Regions from separate parts of the Sphingopyxis fribergensis genome, predicted to be linked through region 1. Evidence: riboswitches for the same ligand, from Rfam matches in the RefSeq annotation. Region 1 holds a riboswitch; each other region holds the start of a gene.
What was found. Region 1 has a riboswitch for cobalamin ahead of SKP52_RS12630 (TonB-dependent receptor plug domain-containing protein). Riboswitches for the same ligand answer to the same signal wherever they lie in the genome.

Region 1 (7,423 bases):
TAGATCGCCGCGACGCCGCCGAGCGCCGCGGCGTTCGACGTGCCGAGCACCGAGGGTTCGGCGAGCGGATTGCGCAGATAGCCTTGCAACGCGGCGCCCGCGAGCCCGAGCATCGCACCGACCGCAAGCGCCAATATCGTGCGCGGCAGCCGGAGGTCGAACAGGATGATCGACGCGACCTTATCGTTGTTACCCATCGCGGCGTCGACGAGCCGTGCGACCGACAGGTCGACCGCGCCGAATAACAAAGACGCGACCGCAGCAACGAGCATCAGCGCCGCCAACGCTGTTATCAGCGACCAGCGGGGCAGGGCGAAACGGCTCATGCGCCTCTTCCTTCAAATTTCGCGATCTGTGCCGCCATGCTGCGCGCCGCTTGCGTATAGGCGGGGCTGCCGCACACCGTCCACGCCTGCGGCACGCTGATGCGCGGGATGTCCTTCAGCGCCGGGTGATGCAGCATTTCGCTGCCTTGGTCAGTGACCTTGTCGGTCGCGCTCTCGACGATTAGATAATCGGGCTGGGCGGCGACCATCTCCTCGAGACTCAGCTGCGACAGCGGCGGCTTGCCGAGCTTGCCCGCAAGATTGACCAGCCCGACGCGCGTCATGAGTTCGTCGATTAGCGTGCCCGTGCCGGTCATATAGCCGCGCCGCTGGTAATAGGCCGCGACGCGGCCGCGGCCCGGTTTGGGCAAGTCGGCCAGATCGCTCTCCATCCGTGCGACCAGCGCATCGCCGCGGTCGGGATGGCCAACCGCAACGGCGGTCTGGCGGATCGACGTATAGATTTCGCCAAGCGTGTTCGCGGTGTCGAGGTCGAGCAGCGGATAGGTCTGTTCGGGCAGCGCGCCAAGCGCCGCGCTGCGGCTCGCGGGCATGCCGACGATCAGGTCGGGTTCGATCGCCAATATCTGCTCGGCAGAATTGCTGAGCAGCGGAATGCCGCGCGCCTTCGCCGCCTCGCCCGACATTTCGATATCGGTCGCGTTTTTCGTGAGCCCGACGATCTGCCCCCGGTCGGCGAGCGCGAGCACGAGCTGGTCGGCGCACAGGTTGATCGAAACGATACGCTGCGGAACCGTCGGCGGCTTTGGGGGCAACGATGCCGACGCCGCCCACAGCGTCCCCGCGCCCGCAATCAGTGCCGCGAGGCCAATGAGGGGGCGTGGCCTCAAAATTCGATCCCCCGCTGCGCCTTCACATTCTGCTCGCGGAACGGATGCTTCACCTGCGCCATCTCGGTGACGAGGTCGGCGGCGTCGATCAGTTCCTGCGGCGCGTTGCGCCCGGTAATGATGACATGCGTCATATGCGGCTTGCCCCCGATGGCTTCGAGCACTTCACCCACCGGAAGATAGTCGTAGCGCAGCACGATGTTGAGTTCATCGGCGATCACCATCGCATAGCTCGGGTCGGCGATCATCCGCTTCACCTCTTCCCATGCGGTACGCGCCACCGCGATATCGCGCGTGCGGTCCTGCGTGTCCCAGGTGAAGCCTTCGCCCATCGGCTTGAACTCGATCAGGTCGGGAAAGCGGTCGAACACCGCTTTCTCGCCGGTCGCCATCGCGCCCTTCACGAACTGCACGACACCGACTTTCATGTCGTGACCGATCGCGCGGACGGCCATGCCGAGTGCGGCAGATGTCTTCCCCTTGCCGGGGCCGGTGTGGACGATCACCAGCCCCTTTTCGACCGTCTTCGCCGCGACCTTCTTGTTCTGCGCGGCCTGGATCTTCTTCATCTTCGCCGCATGTTCGGCGTCGGTGCGCGTCTTCATCAGAAACGCGCCCGCACGCCGCCATAGGCCGCGCGGCCATAGGTGCCGTAATTGAAGGCGGTCGCATAATCGGCGTCGAACAAATTATCGACGCGGCCGTAAATCTCGAAATTCGGCCCGACCGGGACGGAGGCGCGGATGCCCGCCAGCGCATAGCCATCGAGCGGCACCGCATTCGCCGCATCGTCGAAGCTGTCGCCGACCATCGTCAGCGTCGCGCCGGTCGACAGGCCGAACGACCAGTCATAATCGGCCGACAGGCTGACCGCATGTTCGGCGCGGCGGGGCAGGCGCTTGCCGTCGAACACCGGGCGTCCGGAGCGGTCGCGCGCATCGATATAGCTGTATGATGCGGTGACGTTTAGCGCGTCGACGGGCTTCAGCGCCAGCGTCGCCTCGACGCCCTTCGCGCGGGTGCGGTCGATATTGCCATAGGTGAAGGTCGCATTGTCATAATTGATCTGGTCGGTGGTGTCGCGCAGGAACGCCGTGAGCGAGACGAGCGCCCGCCCGTCCGCCAGGCTCTGGTCGATCCCGATGTCGTAGCTTTTCGACCGTTCGGGGCGCAGCGTCGCATTGCCGCTGAAAGCGTCGTACAGTTGGTAAAGCGACGGCGCCTTGAATCCCTCGCCATAGCTTGCGCGCACATTGGTCGCGCCCTCATTCGGCGAATAATTGGCATTGGCGCCGAATGTCGTCGCGCCGCCGAACTGGCTGTGATCGTCATGACGGACGCCGCCCGTCACCGACAGTCCGGCGAACGGCTGGACGATGCCCAGCGCATAGACGCTGTCGATGTTCGCGCGCTGGCTGTCGGTTGATCCAAAGCCGAAGAAATCATAATCGGGGCGTTCATGCTCGTAACCGAAGATCAGCTTGGCCTGTTCGACGGGCGTCACCACGCCCTGATATTCGAAGCGCAAATTGGTGCCCGAATAGCCATAGTCGGGCGCAGTGCCGCGCACGAAATAATAGTCGCGGTCGTTTCGCATCCAGGTCACCGCCGCGCGGCTGGTAAAGCGGCCGTCGAAGAGGCCGAGATTCAGCCCCGCATAGCCGACATATTGGTCGAGCTTCGCGACGTCGGCGCTGTCCGCCGGCGCGCCGAAGAAGCTGTCATAATCGAGGTCGGCGTTGATATAATATCCGCGCAGGTCGAGGCTCAGCGCGTCGCTGAACGCGACCTTCAACCGCGCATTGCCGGCGAAATTCTTGTAGCCGTCCTTCTCGGTGCCGGTCGCGGCCGACGAAATACCGTCGGTGCGGAAATAGGCGCCGCCGATGCCGCCCGCGATGCGTCCGGCGGTGCCCGACACGTCGGCCTTGGCGGCGAGCGTATCGCTATATCCATATTCCGCTGACGCATTGCCGGCAAAGCCCTCGGCCGGGGTCGCGGTCGTCAGGCTGACGACGCCGCCGATCGCCTGGCTGCCGTGCACGACCGAGTTCGACCCGCGCAGCACTTCGATCCGGTCGATATTGCCGGTCAGCAGGTGACCGAAATCATATCCGTCGCCGATGCCGCTCGGGTCGTTGACCTTGACGCCGTCGATCAGCACCAGCGTCTGCGTCGTTTCCGCGCCGCGCAAAGATATGCTCGCCACCGATCCCATGCTGCCCGTCCGGCTGAACCGCACCCCCGGGGTCGTGGCGAGCAGGTCGACGACGTCGACCGACTGTCGCGTCTCGATCGTATCGGCGTCGATGATGGTAATCGCTTGCCCCGCCTCGTCGCGGGGCTGTTCGATGCCCGACGCGGTGACGACGATATCGTCGCCGGTCTGCGCGAAAGCGGGCGTCGCCGCCGTCAGTGCGATCAAGGATAGGGTCGTGAATTTCAACATGGGAGGCCCCCGCACGCCGGCAACGAAGGCGGAGCCTGCCGATGCGTCGGACGCGATCGACCGGCGCTGGCGTCGCAAGTGGCGTAATGCCTGCGGCCCCGGCACCGAAGCGGCTCCAGCCGCTTGGTCGTCGCTCGACGGAAACCTCCGTGCCGCGGCCTTTCCCTGGGCCTTGGCATTGAGCGACCCACGCCGGCAGGTCTCCTGGCTCGCGGGTCAGGGCTCGATGCACGCCTTCCCAGGTGACCCCAGTGGCTGATCCGAAAACGTCGGACCGGTGCATCTCGCTCGCCGCTTACAGTTGCAGGGACAGCCTCGGCTTCGGGGGTTCAGGACTAACCCCGTTACCGCGTTCCCATTTTAAGCCCTTTCGGGCACCGGCGCGATCATGCGCAGGGCAAGCCCCGCACGCGCCCGCCCATAGCGCAGCCGCGCTTTTTCGCAATGGCTATTGGCGCTCGACGATCATCGCCGCGCCGACCCCCATCGCGCCGGTCAGCACGATAAGGCCATAATGACCGCCGCACGCGTCGAGCGCGTCGAGCAAGGTCGACGTCAGGATCGCGCCGCTCGCGCCCATCGGATGCCCCTTGGCTAGATGTCCGCCGCTGACATTGACTCGCGTCGGGTCGGCGTCTCGGTCGCGATGGAATTTGGCGATGGTGATGGCGAAGGCTTCCATGAATTCGATGCGGTCCATGTCGCCGAGCGTCAGCCCAGCGCGCGCCAGCACCTTGTCCATTGCGGCAAAACCCGCGGTCAGCGACGCTGCCGGATCGCCGCCGCTTTCGGCAAAGGCGATCACGCGGGCGCGCGGGGAGGGGCCAAGCCCTTCACCGCCGACCAGTGCAAGGCCTGCGCCGTCGCAGATCGGCGGCGCATGCGCGATACCGTGGAGCGGCTCGAACGTCACGTCTTCGAGCGCGCCGGCATATTGCTGCTGCAATTCGCCGAACGCGGGCGGCGCGGCGGCCAGCGATTCCGCCGTGGTTTGCGGGCGAATGCATTCTTCGCCCGCCAGCGGCCCGGTTGCGATCCGCGATTTTTGGAGCGCGGCGTCGTTTTCGGTTGCGCCTGCCTTTTGCTGCGAAGCGAGCGCGACGGCGTCGAGTTCGGCGCGGCCGATGCCTTCGGCATTTGCAAGGCGATCGGCAGCGAGAACGGGCGGGATGAAGCGCGCGCGCGGCGGCAGTTCGTCGTTCGTGTAGAAATCCGCGCGATCGCCGAGAAAGGGCGCGCCACTCATCGACTCGACCCCGCCCGCGAGAATGTGCGTCGCTTCGCCGCTCGCGACCCTGGCGACCGCCTGACCGATCGCAGACAGGCCCGACGCGCAATAATTGTTGATGCTGTGCGCCGCCGTCGTGTCGGGCAGGCCCGCATGCAGCTTTGCCAGCATCGCGATATGTCCGCCCTGCGCGCCGCTCTGCGTGACGCAGCCAAGCAGCAGGGCATCGGGCGTCGCCGCGACATCGCCGCAGCGCGCCGCGAGCGCGGCGGCCTGCTGTCGTACCAATTCCTGCGGGCTCAGCCCAGCGAGGCCGCCATCAGGTCGCGCCTTGCCGCGCGGGGTGCGGACGGCGTCGTAAAGATAGACGTTCAAATGATCAAACGCCGACGACGAAGCTGACGGATGTTGTTGCGCTGCCCCCGACGTTGAAGGTCGCGAAGTTATGAGCGCCCTCGACCTGATAGTCGCCGGCGTTGCCGGTAACCTGCCGCCAACCGTCGAGCAGCATCCGCACCCCGGTCGCGCCGACCGGATGGCCGAGCCCGATCAGGCCGCCCGAAGGGTTGACCGGCAGCTTGCCGCCCAAGGCAATTGTGCCATCCTCGACCGCGCGCCAGCTTTCGCCGGGCGGAGTGATGCCGAAATGGTCGATCGCCATATATTCGGTGATCGAGAAGCAATCATGCACCTCGACCCCGTCGCAGGCGTAGATGTCGGGCATCTCGGCGCGGCGCAGCGCGTCCATCATCGCCTTGCGCACGCTTGGGAACACGTAGTCGCCGCCGCGGCTATCTTGAACTTTGGTAGAATAGAGCAGGGGGGCGGTGGCATGTCCCCAGCCTTTGATCCGCGGGATCGAGTCGATCGAAATGTCGCGCCGCTTGGCATAGGCCTCGGCCACTTCCCGCGAAGCAAGGAAGATGGCGGCGGCGCCGTCGGTGACCTGCCCGCAATCGGACTTGCGAAGCGAGCCTTCGATCAGCGGATTGACCTCGTCATTCTCGCCCAGATGATCGTCGGTCACCGCCCAGCCGCGCGTTTGCGAATTGGGATTCCGCTTCGCATTGGCGAAATTGTTCGCCGAAATCCCGCGCAAATGCGCGCGATCGAGCCCGAAGCGTTCGTCATATTCCTCGGCGACGCGCGCGAACATGTACGGCCAGAGGTAGCGCGCCTCCTGCGCCTCGCGCCCCGCCCACGCCGCGGCGCCCAGATATTCGGCGGCGCGCTGGCCGGGGACGTTGCGCATCAACTCGATCCCGAGCACGAGCGCGAGGCCATAGCGTTTGGCCTCGATTTCAGCGGCGGCGGCGAGGATCGCGATGCTGCCCGAGGCGCAAGCCGCCTCGTGACGCGACGCCGGAATGCCCGCGAGGTCGGGATGGACATGGCCGAAGAAGCCGCCGAGCTGGCCTTGCCCCGCGAACAGCTCGCCGACGAAATTGCCGACGTGCGCAGTCTCGACTTCCTTGGGTTCGATCCCCGTCGCGACGAACGCTGCTTCGGCGACGTCGCGGAACAGCTCGAACAGCCCGCCGCCCTCGCGCTCCATATTACGAGCAAAATCGCTCTGCGCGCCGCCGAGGATGAAGACATCGTTCGCCATGTCAGGCTTCCTTTTCGAGAGTGGCGAGCGCCTGTTCGCGCACTTCGCTGCGCATCACCTTGTTGGTGACGTTGCGCGGCAGCGCGTCGAAGCGGAACAATCGCTCGGGCAGCTTGAAAACCGCAAGATCATGCCCGCGCAGATAATCCGCGACCTCACCGATGCCGACATCGCTGTCGCTGCGCGGGACGTAAGCGAGGCCGATCCGCTCGCCCATTGTCGGGTCGGGGAGCGAAAAGACGCAGGCTTCTGCAAGCAGCGGATGGCCGCCGAGCAGCTGGTCGATTTCCTCGGGCGATATATTGACCCCGCCGCGGATGATCAGATCCTTGCAGCGCCCGACGAAACGGTAGAAATCGCCGCCCTCGGCAATCTCGAACAAGTCGCCGGTGCGAAACCAGCCGTCGTCGGTAAAGGCTTCGGCGGTGCGATCCGGGGCGTTGTGATAGCCCTCGAACAATGTCGGCCCGCGGATCTGGAGTTCGCCCGAAACACCATCTTCCTCGATCGCTTCGCCGCCGCCGGGTGGGACGAGCCGGCTTTCGATGTTCGGCGCGCGGCCTTCGCCATAGGGGCGCTGATAGGTACCGCGGCGCGGGAAGAGGCTCGCGCGCTTGTCGGGATCGGGCATGTCGCCTTCACCGGTGATGAAGCTCATCCCCTCGTTCGACCCGAATACATTGACGATGATGATCCCGAGCTTTTCCTGGAAGCCCCGCACCATCGCAGGCGCGAGCGGCGCCGAGCCCGAGGCAATGACGCGCAGGCTGGACAGGTCGACCGACGCCAGCAACGCCTCATTCTGCAGCAGCATGTTGAGCACCGCGGGCGGCGCGATCGTCAGGCTCGGTCGCTCGGTCGCGATCTGTTCAGATACACGCCGGGATCGAAGGGATGGTGCAGCACCATCGTCCCCGCGCTCGTCAGCCAGCACATGGTGATGCCGCCGATGCTCGCCAT
Region 2 (7,423 bases), 2.2 Mb from region 1:
GCAAAACCGCCCGCGAGCCGTAAAGGGTCGCCCGAACTTTATGTCATCGCCCAAGGTTTCAAGGGCCGGAGCAATGACGCGGGGGTGGACGCGGAATAGTCGAATATCGGGTCGAACCGGGGGGAGTTTTGATGGGGAAGTCGAAGCAGTCGATCGCGGCCGTAACGCTCGCGGCGCTGATGCTGGCATCATGCGGCGGCGAAGGAAGTTTGAGCAGCGGCGGCCCCGTCACGGTCACGCCGACACCCAGCCCCACGCCGACCCCCAATTGCGCGCTCGCCTCGCGCCAGAGCTTTGCCAAGACGGTGATCGACGAATGGTATCTGTTCCCCGGGGACGTCGCGAGCGTCAATCCGGCCAGCCATAGCAATGTCCAATCCTATATCGACGCGCTGGTCGCCCCGGCGCGCGCGTTGAACAAGGATCGTTTCTTCACCTACATCACATCGATCGCCGAAGAAAATGCCTTCTTTTCCAACGGATCGAGTGCCGGTTTCGGGGTCCGGATGACCTATGACGCCGTGGACCAGCGCATACTCATCGCCGAAGCCTATGAAGGCGCGCCGGCCTTTGCCGCGGGAATCGACCGCGGCACCGCGATCGTCGCGATCGGCACCAACAGCAGCAACCTCCGGACGGTCGCGAGCATCGTGAACGCCGAGGGAACCGCCGGCATCACCAATGCGCTGGGCCCGAACGACCCGGGGGTCAGCCGCGTGCTGCGCATCACCGATGCCGCAGGCACCCGCGACGTCACGGTGGCGAAGGCAGACTATTCGCTGGACCCGATTTCCGACCGCTATGGCGCGAAGATCATATCCGAGGGTGGGCGCAGCTATGGCTATCTCAACCTGCGCACCTTCATCGCGTCGGCCGACGACCAGCTGAAGGCGGCCTTTGCCGATTTCGGCGCGCAAGGCGTGACCGACATCATCGTCGATTTCCGATATAATGGCGGCGGCCTCGTTTCGACTGCCAATCTGATGGGCGACCTGATGGGCGCCAATCGCGCGGGGCAAATCTTCTCGCAGACTCGTTTTCGCCCAACCAAATCCGCCGAAGATGATGAGCATCGCTTCGCGCCCGTAGCGCAATCGATCGCGCCGACGCGCATCGCGTTCATCGGCACCGGATCGACCGCATCGGCGAGCGAACTCGTGATCAATTCGATGCTGCCGTACCTCGGCACCAATATGACGCTGGTCGGCGGCAACACCTATGGCAAGCCGGTCGGCCAGATCGCGCTCGACAAGGCCGAGTGCGACGACCGCATGCGCGTAGTCGCCTTCGCGACGGTCAATGCGACCGGCGCGGGCGATTATTATGACGGACTAGCACCGAAGATCGCGAACAGCTGCGCCGCGGGCGATGATCTGAGGCTCCCGCTCGGCGACGCGCGCGAAGCGTCGGTCAGCGCCGCAATCGACTTCCTTGCCGGCCGGGCCTGCCCCACGCGGATCGCCGATGCCAGCGCCGGCGCGTCGGCGCAGCGCCGCAGCGCGCCAGTGTTAGCCAAACCCGAAATGCTGGTCCCCGACCGGCCGAGCGCCGCACAGCGCGAACTGCCCGGGCTGTTCTGATCGCGCACCTGCTGCATCGCAACAATTGACCGCGCCCCGATAATAGGGCTATCGGCCGCGGCAAGCGACAGGTTCCCCGCCGACGGGGACTAAGAGGGAACGGGAAAACCCCGGCTGCCCCTGCAACTGTACGCGGCGAGCCATCGGCCACTTGCCATTGGGATTCCGGTCCCGAGAAGGCGGCCGACCGGCGCTGACCCGCAAGCCAGGAGACCTGCCCGTCGCCGTCGTCTTTCGACCGGACAGGGTGTGCCGGGCGGACGGGGGTAAACCCGCATGACGACAAGCTTGGCCGCGTTCGCGCGCGGGCTCGATGTCGTGCGTCCCCACTGGACTACCGCATCGATTCCGCGCGCGTGGGCGGCATTGTCGATGGGTTGTTTTCATGTTCAGAATATTTTTCCGAAGTTCTATCTGCCTCGCCGCCGTCGCGGCATCCTCTGCCGCGTCCGCCGACGAGGCGTCCACCGCGCACGCCGTTGCCGCCGACGGCGACAGCATCGTCGTCACCGCGACGCGCGCACCGCTGACCCTCGACGAGATCCCGTCATCGGTCGCCGTGCTCGACAAGGCGGCAATCGACCGCGCGCAGGATATCGGCGTCACCGAATTGCTGCTCCGCACGCCGGGGATCAGCATCTCGCGCAACGGCGGTTATGGCACGTCGACCTCGCTGCGCATCCGCGGCGCCGAATCGGAGCATAGCGTCGTCGTGATCGACGGAGTGAAGCTCAACGATCCGTCGTCGACCGGCGGCGGCTTCAACTTCACCAATCTGCTCGCGGGCGATATTTCGCGCATCGAGGTGCTGCGCGGGCCGCAGTCGATCCTTTGGGGCAGCCAAGCAATCGGCGGCGTCGTCAACGTCGTGACCGCCTCGCCCGAAAAGGCGCTCGAAGGCAGTTTCGACCTCGAGGCCGGGTCACGCCAAACGGTCAGTGCGCGCGCCGCAGTCGGCGGCCGCACTGGTCCCTTGCACTGGCGCATCGGCGGCCAGCGTTTCACCACCGACGGCATTTCATCGCACGCCAAGGCGTTCGGCGGGACTGAGCGCGACGGCTATCGCAACAGCAATGTTTCGGGCCGCGCCGAACTCGCGCTCGCCGACAATGTCAGCGCCGAGGTGCGCGGCACTTATTCGAGCGGCCGGGTCGAATTCGACGGCTTCAACACCGACAGCAATGATTATGGGCAGAATAAGGAGTTCGTCGGTTACGCGGGGCTGAATGTCGACCTCGTCGGCGGACGCTTCCGCAACCGCATCGCTTACGCCTACACCGACACCAATCGCGACAATTTCAACCCCGACCGCGCGCGTCCGCGCAGTTTCGAGGCCGACGGCAAGAACAAGCGCTGGGAATATCAGGGCAGCTTCGACGTCAGCGATCGCATCACCGCGATCTTCGGGGTCGAGAATGAGCGTTCGGACTTCCGCAGCCGATCGCCCTCGGCATCGCTGGCAACCCCGCTCCCGGCTTTCGTGCGCGGCAAGGCCGAGATTACCAGCGTTTATGGCCAGCTCAGCGTCGAGCCGATCAGCGGGCTGACGCTGAATGGCGGTGTCCGCTACGACGATCATGACCGCTACGGCGGGCAGACCTTGTTCGCCGCGGGCGGCGTGTGGCGGCTGCCGACGGGAACCGTGCTGCGCGCAAGCTATGGCGAGGGGTTCAAGGCGCCGGGGCTTTACCAGCTGTTCAGCGAATATGGGAATATCGGGCTCGACCCCGAGGAAGCGCATGGCTGGGAAGCGGGTATCGAGCAGCATCTGTTCGATCGCAAGCTCGTCGTCGGCGCAACCTGGTTCGACCGTACGACGACCAACCAGATCATCTACAATGGCTGCTCGGCGCCCTCGACCGACCCGATGTGCTTTGTTCCCGGCAGCAACCCGCCCAATCCACGCTTCGGCTATTATCTGAACGTCGCGCGCAGCGAAGCGCATGGGGTCGAGGCGGTCGCCGCGATGACCCTCGGCGGACTGCGGCTGGACGGCAATTATAGCTGGATCGTCGCCGAAGACCGCTCGCCGGGCGCCAATTTCGGCAACTGGCTGCCGCGCCGTCCGCGCAATATCGCGAATGCCTCGGCAAGCTATGGCTTCGATTTCGGGCTCGAACTCGGCGCCGCGCTTCGCTGGTCGGGCAAGAGCTATGATAATGCGAGCAACGCCCAACGGCTCGACGATTACACACTCGTCGACCTGCGCGCCGAATTTGCGCTGTCCGACACGGTGAAGCTGTTCGCGCGCGCCGAGAATATCTTTGACGAGCACTATATGACCGCGTTCCGTTACGGTTCGCTCGGCCGCAGCATCTATGCCGGCATCCGGGGGCGCTTCTGATGGCCGCGCTGTCGGATCGGGGCGCGTCGGCGCTGTGGGTTGCGTTGCTCGGGTCGGCAAGCACGGTAACGACGCTCGCGCTCGGCTGCGCGACGCCCTTCCCCTCGCTTGCGGCGCTCGCGGCGGTGCATCTGCGCCGCCGCGAGGGCGTCGCGCTGATTCTGCTGGCGTGGGCGGCGAGCCAGTTCGTCGGCTTCTTCCTGCTCGGCTATCCGCGCGACGGGAGCACGCTGGCGTGGGGTGCCGCCCTCGGCACTGCGGCGACCGGGTCTGCGCTCGCAAGCTATGCTGCGCTGCGGGCGCTTGATTACCGCTCGGCGGCGGCGCGGCTCAGCCTCGCTTATGCGGCGGGGTTCACGGCGTTCAAGGGGATCATCCTCGCCTCGGCGCTTGTCCTCGGCGGGCTGCACACGGCGATGGCACCCGACCTCCTCGCCGAGCAATTCGTGCGCAACGGCGCGATCCTGATCGGGCTTTATGCCCTCTACCGCGCGCTTGTCGCGGCCGGCGTTCCTGCGCCGCCACAACCGGCAACGGCCGCCTGATGCTGACGCGCGTCGATCCGGGTCCGGCGGTGGTGGTGTGCAACACCTGCCGCCACAGCCGCGAGGCGCAGGTCGACGCGGCGGGCCTGCGCGGCGGCGCGCGGCTGGTCGCGGCGCTGCACGTGGTGAGGGCCGCCGACCCACGCTATGCCGGCATCGCGGTACAGGAAATGGCGTGCCTCTTTGCGTGCGCGGACCATTGCACCGTCCACCTGCGCGCGCCCGACAAGGTCGGCTATGTCCTCGGCCGTTTTCAAGGCGACGCGGAATCTGCACGCGCAATCCTCGATTATGCGGTCCATTATGCCGCGAGCGAGCATGGCCGCGTCCCCTTTTCTCTTTGGCCCGAAGGCGTCAAAGGCCATTTCATCACCCGCACCCCGCCGCCAGGATTTGTCGCCGAATGACCAGCTTTGCTTCCGTTCACGCCTTCGAGGCCGCACTCGCCGATTTGCGCGGGCCCGACGCCGATGCCGCAGCCGATGCGCGCGTCCGGCAGGCCGAACTCACCAAACCCGCCGGATCGCTCGGGCGGCTCGAGGATCTCGCGATTTTCTTCGCCGGCTGGCAGGGGCGGGCGCGACCACAAATAGACCGAGCACGCGCCGCCATTTTTGCCGGCAACCATGGCGTCACCGTCCATGGCGTCAGCGCCTTTCCACCCAGCGTCACCGCACAAATGGTCGCCAATTTCGCAAGCGGCGGCGCCGCGATCAACGCCTTGTCGGGCGCGGCGGGACTCGATCTCACCGTCGTCGCGCTCGATCTCGACCGGCCGACCGCCGATTTCACCGTCGATGCCGCGATGAGCGAGGCCGAATGTCTCGACGCGTTGAACCGCGGCGCCGCGGTTGTCGACGCCGACCTCGCGCTGATCGTCCTTGGCGAAATGGGGATCGGCAATTCGACCGCCGCCGCCGCGCTCTGCGCGCGCAGCCTCGGCGGCGATGCGAGCGAATGGGTCGGCCCCGGCACGGGGGTCGACGGCCATGGCGTCGCGCGCAAGACCGCGGTCGTCGATCGGGCCATCGCCTTCCACGCCGACGCGCCGCGCTCGGCATTCGAGACGCTGCGCCGCGTCGGCGGGCGCGAGATTGCGGCGATTGCCGGCGCAATCCTGCGTGCGCGCCAGCTGGGCGTGCCCGTACTGCTCGACGGCTTCATCTGCACTTCGGCGATCGCCCCGCTCGCGGCCGACAATGCCGCGATCACCGCGCATTGCATCGCGGGCCATTGCTCGGCCGAGCCGGGGCACAAGCGGCTGCTCGACCTGCTCGGCCTCCAGCCGATACTCGCGCTGGGCATGCGGCTCGGTGAAGGCAGCGGAGCAGCGGTCGCCGCGAATATCATCCGCAGCGCGCTTGCCGTGCACGACCGGATGGCGACCTTTGCCGAGGCCGAGGTTTCGGCATCGCTGTGACCGGCTTCGCGCTCCATCTGCTACGTCACGGCGCGCCCGAGACGCCGGGGCTGCTGATGGGCCGCACCGATGGCACGCCGACGGCCGAGGGCATCGCTGCTTGCGCCGCGCAAGCCGAAGATCTCGGCATCGAGCATCTCATAGCCTCCGACCTTCGCCGCAGCTGCGCGGCGGGCGAGGCGATCGGCGACGCAACCGGTTTGCCGCTGACGATCGATCCCCGCTGGCGCGAACTCGATTTCGGCGATTGGGATGGCCGGTCGAGCGGCGCGGTCGACCGCGATGCGTTCGCTCGGTTCTGGGACGACCCCGACGCCAACCCCCCGCCCGGCGGCGAACGTTGGTCGTCGCTCGTCACGCGCATCTCCGCCGCGATAACCGACCTCGCGCCCGTCCCCACCCTCGTCGTCACCCACGGCGGCGCGATGCGCGCAGCGCTCTATGCGCTGTGCGGTTTCGACCAGCGCCAGCTCTGGGCGTTCGACCTGCCTTACGCCGGGCTGCTCTCACTCCGCGTCTGGCCGGGCGAGCCGCCCAGCGCACAGATTGCGGGGCTCTATCCATGAAAGGGCTGATCGTTGCGATCCAGTTCCTGACGCGCCTACCGACACCGCGGATCGCGGTGTCGGGCGACGAATTCGCGGCTTCGATGCGCTGGTTTCCTGCCGTCGGCCTGATCGTCGGCGCATTTGTCGCGGGCGCGGGCTGGGCCGGCGCGCGGATCGATCCGTGGACGGGGGCGTTGTGTGCGCTCGTCATCTGGGTCGCGGTGACCGGCGCGCTGCACCTCGACGGGCTCGGCGACATCGCCGATGCGAGCGGCGCGGCGCACAAGGACCGCGAACAGCTGCTTGCCGTGCTCGGCGACCCGCATGTCGGCAGCTTCGCGGTCGTCGCCATCGCGCTGCAGCTGCTCGCCAAGCTCGTCCTGCTCCACGCCCTGCTCGACGCAGAGGCCGTTATCGCCATCGCGCTGATCCCGTTCGCGGCGCGGATCGGCCCGCTCGTCTGGTCGCGCGCGCTGCCCGATCTCCACGCGGGGCTCGGCGCGCGTTTCCGGAATGCGATGCGGCCGATCGATTTCGGGATCTGGAGCCTGGCTCTCGTGGCGGCGGCGTGGTTTTCGCCCTCGCTGCTCGCCGCACCCCTGATCGTCCTGCTCTGGGGCGCGTGGCTGCTGCGCAAGATCGGCGGCATTTCGGGCGACGGACACGGCGCGGGAATCGAGTTGGGCGAAAGCCTGCTGCTCGCCGCCGCGCTGCTGCTGGCGCATCTGGCGTGAGCGCGCGCTGGACCTGGCACGGCGGCGGGATCGAGGCCGCGAGACGCCATTTCGGTGCCAACGAGGATGGGGGCGACTGGATCGATCTGTCGACCGGAATCAACCCACACCCGTGGCCGGGTGCCACCGAGATGGCGTGCGACTGGCAGCGCCTGCCCGAACCTGAGGCGCTGACGCGGCTCGAAGCCAGTGCGGCGTCCTTTTTTGGGGTCGATGCGCGTCATGTCTGCGCGGTGCCGGGAAGCGAGATCG
Region 3 (7,423 bases), 130 kb from region 1:
GGCGCGCGGGCGGCGGTCGGGGCCGACCGCTACGAAGATGAAGACCGCTTGCGTGACCTTGTTGTCCTCGTCGGCATGGCGATCGCGCGCCCAGGCTTCGACCTCGACGTGCATCGAGGTACGGCCGACTTTTACCAGCCGCCCGAACACCGATACCTCGTCGCCGACGAAGACGGGGCGGTGGAAGGACATGCCTTCCACCGAGATCGTTACCGCGCGCCCGCGTGCGTGGCGCGAGGCCACGGATGAGGCCGCGAGGTCCATCTGCGCCATCAGCCAGCCGCCGAAGATGTCGCCATAGACATTGGCGTTGGCGGGCATTGCAGTGACGCGGACGGCGGGCTGGCCGTCGGGCATGGTCGCTTGGTCAATTGGCATCATAAGCCTCCTTGATCCGTACTTTCGTGCGCATCGCCTGAGCTGCGGCCACCATCGCGACGAGCGCCGGACGCACATCATCCCATTTGCGCGTTTTGAGCCCGCAGTCGGGGTTCACCCAGATTTGCTGTGGCGGGACATGCTTGCCCGCGAGGGTGAGGAGATCGGTCATCTCGCGCACGGCCGGGATGCGCGGGCTGTGGATGTCGTAAACGCCGGGGCCGATCTCGTTGGGATAGGCATAGCTGGCGAAGGCGTCGAGCAGTTCCATTTGCGAGCGGGCCGTCTCGATCGAGATGACGTCGGCGTCCATCGCACCGATTGCGCGGATGATGTCGTTGAACTCCGAATAGCACATATGGGTGTGAATCTGCGTGTCGTCGCGGACGCCCGATGACGTGATGCGGAAACTTTCGACCGCCCAATCGAGGTAGTGCTGCCACTCTGAGCGGCGAAGGGGGAGGCCTTCGCGGAGCGCGGCCTCGTCGATCTGGATGATCGCGGCGCCGGCAGCCTCCAAGTCCTGCACCTCGTCACGGATCGCGAGGGCGATCTGGCGGCAGCTCGTCTCGCGCGGCTGATCGTCGCGGACGAACGACCAGTTGAGGATGGTGACGGGGCCGGTGAGCATGCCCTTCATCGGCTTGTCGGTCTGTTCCTGCGCATAGCGCCACCAATCGACGGTCATGGGATAGGGGCGCGAGACGTCGCCGTAGAGGATTGGCGGGCGGACGCAGCGCGAGCCATAGCTCTGTACCCATCCGGCGCGGGTGAAGGCGAAGCCGGCGAGTTGCTCACCGAAATATTGCACCATATCGTTCCTCTCGAACTCGCCGTGGACGAGGACGTCGAGGCCGATCTCCTCCTGCCATTTGACCGCGGCGCGCGTTTCGACACGGAGATATTGTTCGTAGGCGGCGTCGTCGATCTCGCCCTTGATGTGCGCGGAGCGGGCCTTGCGAACCTCCGGGGTCTGCGGGAAGCTGCCGATTGTGGTGGTGGGGTAAGCGGGGAGGGCGAGGCGGGCTTGCTGGACTTCGCGGCGCGCGGCGAAGGACGAGGTGCGGTGGGTGGCGCGTTCGTCGAGCGCGGCAAGGCGAGAAGCGACTTCGGCGTTATGGATTTTCGCCGAGGTCTGGCGCGCGACTGCGGCGATGCGCGAGGCGGAGAAGGCAGCGAAACTGGCGTCCTCGCCTTCGTTCAGCGCCTTGGCGAGCGCGGCAAGTTCCTCGATTTTTTGCACCGCGAAGCTCAGCCACTGGGCGATTTCGGGGTCGAGGCCGGTTTCGAGCGCGAGGTCGACGGGCGTGTGGAGCAAGGAGCAGGACGGCGCGAGGATGAGGTCGCGTTTGCCGGCGAGTTCCTTGAGGCGCCAATAGAGGTCGGGGAGGTTGGAGCGCCAGATGTTGCGGCCGTCGATGACGCCGAGCGAGAGCAGGACGTGCGGTTGGAGCTTTGCCACGGCCGGTTCGAGCTGCTCGGGCGCGCGGACGAGGTCGAGGTGGAGGCCGTGGACGGGCAGATCGGCGACGAGGTCGAGATTGTCGCCCAGGCCGCCGAAATAAGTGGTGAGCATGAGCTTGGGCCCGCGGGTGGCGAGGCGGGCGTAGGCGCGTTCGAATGCGGTGCGCTGTTCGGTGGTGAGATCAAGCACGAGGCAGGGCTCGTCGATCTGGACCCATTCGGCGCCGGCCTTAGCGAGGCGGGCGAGGATTTCGGCGTAGGTATCGAGGAGCTGCGGTAGCAGCGCGAGCGGTTCGACCGCCTTGCCCTTGGCGAGCATCAGATAGGAGACGGGGCCGAGGAGGACGGGACGGGTGGTGTAACCGAGCGCCTTCGCTTCTTCAAATTCGTCGAAAATCTTGGTCGACGCGATTCTGAACGTCTGGCCCGCGGTGAGTTCGGGGACCATGAAATGATAGTTGGTGTCGAACCATTTTGTCATTTCCTGTGCGGTAGTGTCGTGGCTGTGGCCGCACGCTGAGGGGCCCTGGGCGCCGCGGGCCATGGCGAAATAAAGGTCGCTATCGACGGTGTCGCTGTCCCAGTCAAAGCGGGCGGGGACCGCGCCGATCATTGCGCTGGTGTCGAGAACATGGTCGTAGAGCGAGAAGTCGTTCGAGGGCAGGATGTCGGCGCCGAGCGCTTTCTGCCGTGTCCAGTTCAGGGCGCGGAGGCCCGCGGCCGAGATTTGCAATTCGGAGAGGGTCGATTTGCCCGCCCAATAGCTTTCGAGTGCGAATTTGAGTTCGCGGCGAAGGCCAATGCGGGGGAAGCCGAGGGTGGCGACGCTGACAGTCATTTTTAAACACCTTGCAAGGGGCAAGGCGCCGGGCAGACGAGCAGGCACGCGTCGACGCCCACGAAGCAAGGTCGGGCGCAGCCATGCATGCGGCCTGACCGGACACCCCGCCGGAGGACGTATCTGACGAGGCAGGTCTCCTGGCTCACGGATCGACGCGGTGGTCTGGCCTTCCCGATCCCTTGCCGGACCAGTGACACGTAGCGACCATCGCTCACCGCTTACAGTTGCGGGGGCAGCGCCGGCTTTGAACCGGCTTCCCGTCTTAGCTCCATGCCGTGCAACGGGCGCGGAGAACCTCGACAGCCTGGAACATAGCGCAGCGGCGATGCGTGTCAATACAGATATAAAGAATTCTTTATATCTGATCGGAGGCTGCTGCTCGCGATGCAATCGTCAAGTCGTTTGTCGATTCGAACGGGCGGCCCGTCGAACGGAAAGGGGCCGATGCCGGGGCGTATGGCAATGATATGGCATAGTTTTCGGACGCCTTGCGTCGCTTTTCGCGGTGCCGTTCGCACGCCCGCGGGGCGCAGGAGATGCATCGCCGACCAAAATCCTTTCGCCCTGGCGGCGGTCACGGCCGAACAGGCCGTCGGGACTGCCCCCTTCGTTTCCCCCACCGAAGGTCTCCCCATGAAGCTCCCCCAAGACTATCCCAGCGGCTCCAGCGACGGCGAATGTGACTGTCTGCCGCGCCCGGAAACCCCGGCTTTGACCACCTTTGTCCTGCGATACCAGGATGCCTGGTTCGGGATGGAAAAGCGGGTCGCGTTCGAGGCGGAAGATGTCTCGGCGGCGCTGGTGATGATGGAGCGTGAGCCGATCGGGGCGTGGGCGGAACTGACGCACGATGGAAATGTGATTTGCCGCCGCGGGTTCGAACCCGGCGGAGCCGCCGACTATTGGGTCGTCGACTAGAACGACGCAGAGCGGACGGCGCATGGCCGCCCGCTCGCTTGTCATTGTCGAGGCGTCAGAAACGCTCGCCGACCATCTCCTCGCTCTTTGCCCACAGCGCCTTGGCGTTGTCGGGGTCGATCGCATAGGCGCGGACCCCGGCGCGCAGGCCATCGTCGTCGGCCAGTTCGGCGACGTGGCAATCCTCGAGATAGCGCCCGCCGACCTCGGCCGGATCGGCGACCGCCGCGGCCCAGACCGAGGTGGCCGCGCCCTGCGGGATCGACTTGAACTCGAATTCCTCGCCGCCCGCTTCCCTCGCGGTCGCGTTGATCTGTTCGAGCAGCGCCTCGATCGCGCCGTCGTCGAGGTGGCGGGCGAGCTCGGTGTGGATGCCGCCTGGGTGGAGCGCGGTGGCGCGCACGCCGCGGGCCTTGTGGCGGCGGTCGAACTCGACCGCGAAGAGGATGTTCGCGGTCTTCGAACGGCCATAGGCGGCCCAGGGCTCATAATCGCCATTGTCGAAGTTCGGATCTTCGAGGTTCACGTCGGAAAAGCGGTGCCCCGACGAGGCGAGGCTGACGAAGCGGCCGCCGTCCTTGATCAGCGAAGCGATGCGATTGACGAAGGTGAAGTGGCCCAGGTGATTGGTGCCGAATTGCGTCTCGAAGCCGTCTTCGGTCTTGCCGAAGGGGGCGGCCATCACGCCGGCGTTGGCGATGACGACGTCGAATTGGCGGCCATCGGCATTGAGCGCATCGGCGGCGGCGCGAACGCTGGCGAGCGAGGCGAGGTCGAGCTGGATCAGTTCGAAGCTGCCGCCGCCGGCCTTTGCCGCGTCGCGGACGGCGCCGGTTGCGCCTTCGGCTTTGGTCAGGTCGCGCGCCGCGCCGACGACATCGGCGCCATGCGCGGCGAGGGCGCGGGCGGTTTCGACGCCGAGCCCGGCCGAGACGCCGGTGACGAGGAAGCGCTGCCCCGACAGGTCGACCCCGGTGAGGACGTCGTCGGTGGTCGATTTGGCGTTGAACTGGGTCATGGAAAACTCCTTGGATGATGCAGGGCGGAGGGGAGTGCCCTGACCCCGGCAAGATAGGCGGTGCGGCCGCCGCTTCGCTGCCCGATCATGGCATCTGCTTGCCCATTCCTCTCAAAACGAAAGCGGGCGGGCGGGCGCTTCTTGCGCGCGGGCGCGCGAAGACCGATGTGGGGGCGATGCAGGACAGGCTCGACTCGATATGCGCTCAGGTGCTGCGGCACGCGGTTTCCCCCTATTATGAGTCGCCGGTGCCGCGGCTGGTCGTCGCGACGCAATGCGCGCCGACGAGCGGGGTCGCGACGGTTTACGAGCCCGTCACCTGCCTGATCCTGCAAGGAACGAAGCAGGTCGTGATCGGCGACGCGGTGCTGCGATACGATGCGTCGAGCTATTTCGTCGCCTCGCTCGACCTGCCCGCGGTGGGCCGCGTGGTCGAGGCGACCGCCGAAAAACCCTATGTCGCGGCGGCGCTGCGCCTCGACCGCGCTGTGCTTGCCGACCTGATCGCGAGCATGGACCCCGCATCGATCGGCAACGCGGCGTCGCGCGGCGAGATGACGGGCTTTGCGGTCTCCGCGGTGACGCCCGAGATGCTCGAGGCGTGGGCTGGGTTGCTCGCATTGCTCGACCAGCCGGGCGACATCGCGATGCTCGCCCCGATGCGCGAGCGCGAGATCCTCTATCGCCTGCTCCAGGGGCCGCTCGGCGGGCAGCTGTGCGCGATTGCGCAGGAGGACAGCCGCCTGTCGCGGGTGCGGCGGGCGATCCTGTGGATGCACGATCATTATCAGGAGATGCTGCGCACGTCGGCGCTGGCCGAGATTGCCGGGATGAGCGTTGCGTCCTTCCATCGTCATTTCAAGGCCGCGACCGCGATGAGCCCGCTGCAGTTCCAGAAGACGCTGCGCCTGCACGCGGCGCGGCGGCTTCTGGCCAGCGGCAGCGAGGCGAGCCGCGCGGCTTACTCCGTTGGCTACGAGAGCGCGTCGCAGTTCAGCCGCGAATATGCGCGCGCGTTCGGTATGCCGCCCTCGCGCGATGCCGAAAGGTTGCGCGGGATGGTGCAGGCGGGGGTCGGGGCGGTTTAGCTTCTATCGATATTCGGCCCATGGCGGCCTGCAAATGGCGATTTCCCGCGCTTCCGGTGCTCACGTACAGAAGTACGCTGCGCTCCGGGTCACGAAAAATCACCATTTTCGGCTCACCCTGAACCAAATATCGACAGAAGCTACGGCTTCCGTTTCTCCTCCTGCCATCGCTCAACCGCTCGCCGATTTCCGCACTTTGCCGCCTTCGGCCTCGGGATCGTTCGCGGGGTCGGGGAGGGCGAAGAAGGCGCGGCGGGCGGCTTCGCCGGCGCGGCGCAGCGGTTCGACGGCCTCGGTATGCGCGGCGTTCCAGGCTTCTTCTTCCTCGGCGTCGAGGGTGCGTTCATAATGCTCGTCGCCGAACACGCCTTCCTCGATCCCGACATAATCGTCCGGCGGCGGGAAGTCGGTGCGCCATTCGCCGCTTTCCTCGTCGTGCCAGATGGTCATTTGCGCGGCCTGTTCCTCGGGGGTCGGCTCCTCGTCAGCGCGTTCGGGTTCGGCGTCGGAATCGGCGGAAAACTGCGCAACTTCATTCGCGATTGCGGTTCCGCGCCACAGGGTGGCGAGCGGGTTGGCGCGGTTGTCGCGCGCGGCGAGCCAGAGGGCGAGGGCGGCCGCCATCCCGCTCTTTTGGTCCCCCTCGGCGTCGGTGCTTTCGGGCCCGGCGCCGTCAGGCGCCAAAACTTCGGTCGCGTCGAAGAGCGAGAGGAAGCCCGGCCAGTCGCCGGCGATGATCTGCGCCAGCATCTCTTCTCCTTCGCGGGCGCGGGTTTCGACCATCTTGTCGAGCCGCGCGAGCATCGCGAGGCCGAGGCGCGGGTCGAGGCGTTGGCGCTTGACGAAGCTGCGTCCCTCCTCGCGCATGATCGTGCTCGTTTCCTCATAGCCCCAGATCGCGCGGTCGAGCAGCTCGTCGACCAGCCGCCCGCGCGCGATCAGCGTCGCCGCGGCGCAGCCGAGCCGGAACGCCGCGCCCTCGGGCCGCTGCTTCAGCTGATAGACGGCGGACGGCGACATGCAGACCTTGGCCGCGGAAATCTTCACCGACCCGTTGGTGGCGAAGGCCTTGAGAAACTCGCGCTGGAGTTTGGGGGTCCAGTGATAGCTGCCGGGGGCGGGGATGGTGGCGGGGTTATGCGCGGCGTCGTCCATCGATTCGTCCTTTCGGTTAGGTGAAACCGATAGAATGAACCATATGGGTGAATTGTAGGAAAGAGAAAATTTGGTCGGATCGGCTAAGGCCGGAGTGCCTCAAATACGGTCTTTTCTTTGATATGAAAAATCACCACTTCAATGTAGCTTACAATATGTGGCAAGCTTCTATGATCGTGACGAAGCGGGGCGTGGTTTAGTATGATGGAGGGGGTATGGCGTTAGAAAACCTTACGGTTGGCCGAGTTTGTCTGCATGAAGTTTACGTACGTGACGATGCCGGTAATGTTGTGCAACCCCAATATGCTCAGGGGCTATTTCAGCTGCAAGGAGCAGCTTTGAATGCTTTTCGAAGTCGGGTTCTCGCAGCATTTAAGAGCGATGGACACTGCATGGAGATGGCTATCAGGGACTCTGGAGCGGGTTCGGCTGTAGCTGCCGGGGCAGAGTTGTTGAATGCTGCAAATGACGGTGACTTCATTATCCAGTCGCGACATTTTGCTGATAAGCTTGCTGCCTCGCAGACATCGCAGAGAATCCCTGGCGGTGTTGTTGTCGTAT

Region 2: linked by a shared signal. The riboswitch ahead of SKP52_RS23170 (TonB-dependent receptor plug domain-containing protein) and the one ahead of SKP52_RS12630 (TonB-dependent receptor plug domain-containing protein) in region 1 are both predicted to bind cobalamin.
Region 3: linked by a shared signal. The riboswitch ahead of metE (5-methyltetrahydropteroyltriglutamate--homocysteine S-methyltransferase) and the one ahead of SKP52_RS12630 (TonB-dependent receptor plug domain-containing protein) in region 1 are both predicted to bind cobalamin.

The regions. Positions count from the first base shown of each region.
Region 1 is NZ_CP009122.1:2,734,209-2,741,631, reverse strand. Features, by position in the region: gene SKP52_RS12645 (FecCD family ABC transporter permease) at 1-326, opposite strand, end outside; gene SKP52_RS12640 (ABC transporter substrate-binding protein) at 323-1,177, opposite strand; gene cobO (cob(I)yrinic acid a,c-diamide adenosyltransferase) at 1,174-1,782, opposite strand; gene SKP52_RS12630 (TonB-dependent receptor plug domain-containing protein) at 1,782-3,626, opposite strand; cobalamin riboswitch at 3,804-4,023, opposite strand; gene SKP52_RS12620 (acetyl-CoA C-acyltransferase) at 4,075-5,229, opposite strand; gene SKP52_RS12615 (acetyl-CoA acetyltransferase) at 5,234-6,463, opposite strand; gene SKP52_RS27005 (AMP-binding enzyme) at 6,465-6,845, opposite strand; partial or broken gene SKP52_RS12610 (long-chain fatty acid--CoA ligase) at 6,966-7,423, opposite strand, start outside.
Region 2 is NZ_CP009122.1:4,933,168-4,940,590, reverse strand. Features, by position in the region: gene SKP52_RS23180 (RlmE family RNA methyltransferase) at 1-99, shown strand, start outside; gene SKP52_RS23175 (S41 family peptidase) at 132-1,580, shown strand; cobalamin riboswitch at 1,633-1,816, shown strand; gene SKP52_RS23170 (TonB-dependent receptor plug domain-containing protein) at 1,966-3,924, shown strand; gene SKP52_RS23165 (hypothetical protein) at 3,924-4,469, shown strand; gene SKP52_RS23160 (DUF1636 domain-containing protein) at 4,469-4,876, shown strand; gene cobT (nicotinate-nucleotide--dimethylbenzimidazole phosphoribosyltransferase) at 4,873-5,889, shown strand; gene SKP52_RS23150 (histidine phosphatase family protein) at 5,886-6,455, shown strand; gene SKP52_RS23145 (adenosylcobinamide-GDP ribazoletransferase) at 6,452-7,171, shown strand; gene SKP52_RS23140 (aminotransferase class I/II-fold pyridoxal phosphate-dependent enzyme) at 7,168-7,423, shown strand, end outside.
Region 3 is NZ_CP009122.1:2,606,520-2,613,942, reverse strand. Features, by position in the region: gene SKP52_RS12065 (acyl-CoA thioesterase) at 1-381, opposite strand, end outside; gene metE (5-methyltetrahydropteroyltriglutamate--homocysteine S-methyltransferase) at 368-2,680, opposite strand; cobalamin riboswitch at 2,794-2,997, opposite strand; gene SKP52_RS12055 (hypothetical protein) at 3,317-3,601, shown strand; gene SKP52_RS12050 (SDR family NAD(P)-dependent oxidoreductase) at 3,657-4,619, opposite strand; gene SKP52_RS12045 (AraC family transcriptional regulator) at 4,796-5,707, shown strand; gene SKP52_RS12040 (hypothetical protein) at 5,879-6,862, opposite strand; gene SKP52_RS12035 (nucleoid-associated protein) at 7,078-7,423, shown strand, end outside.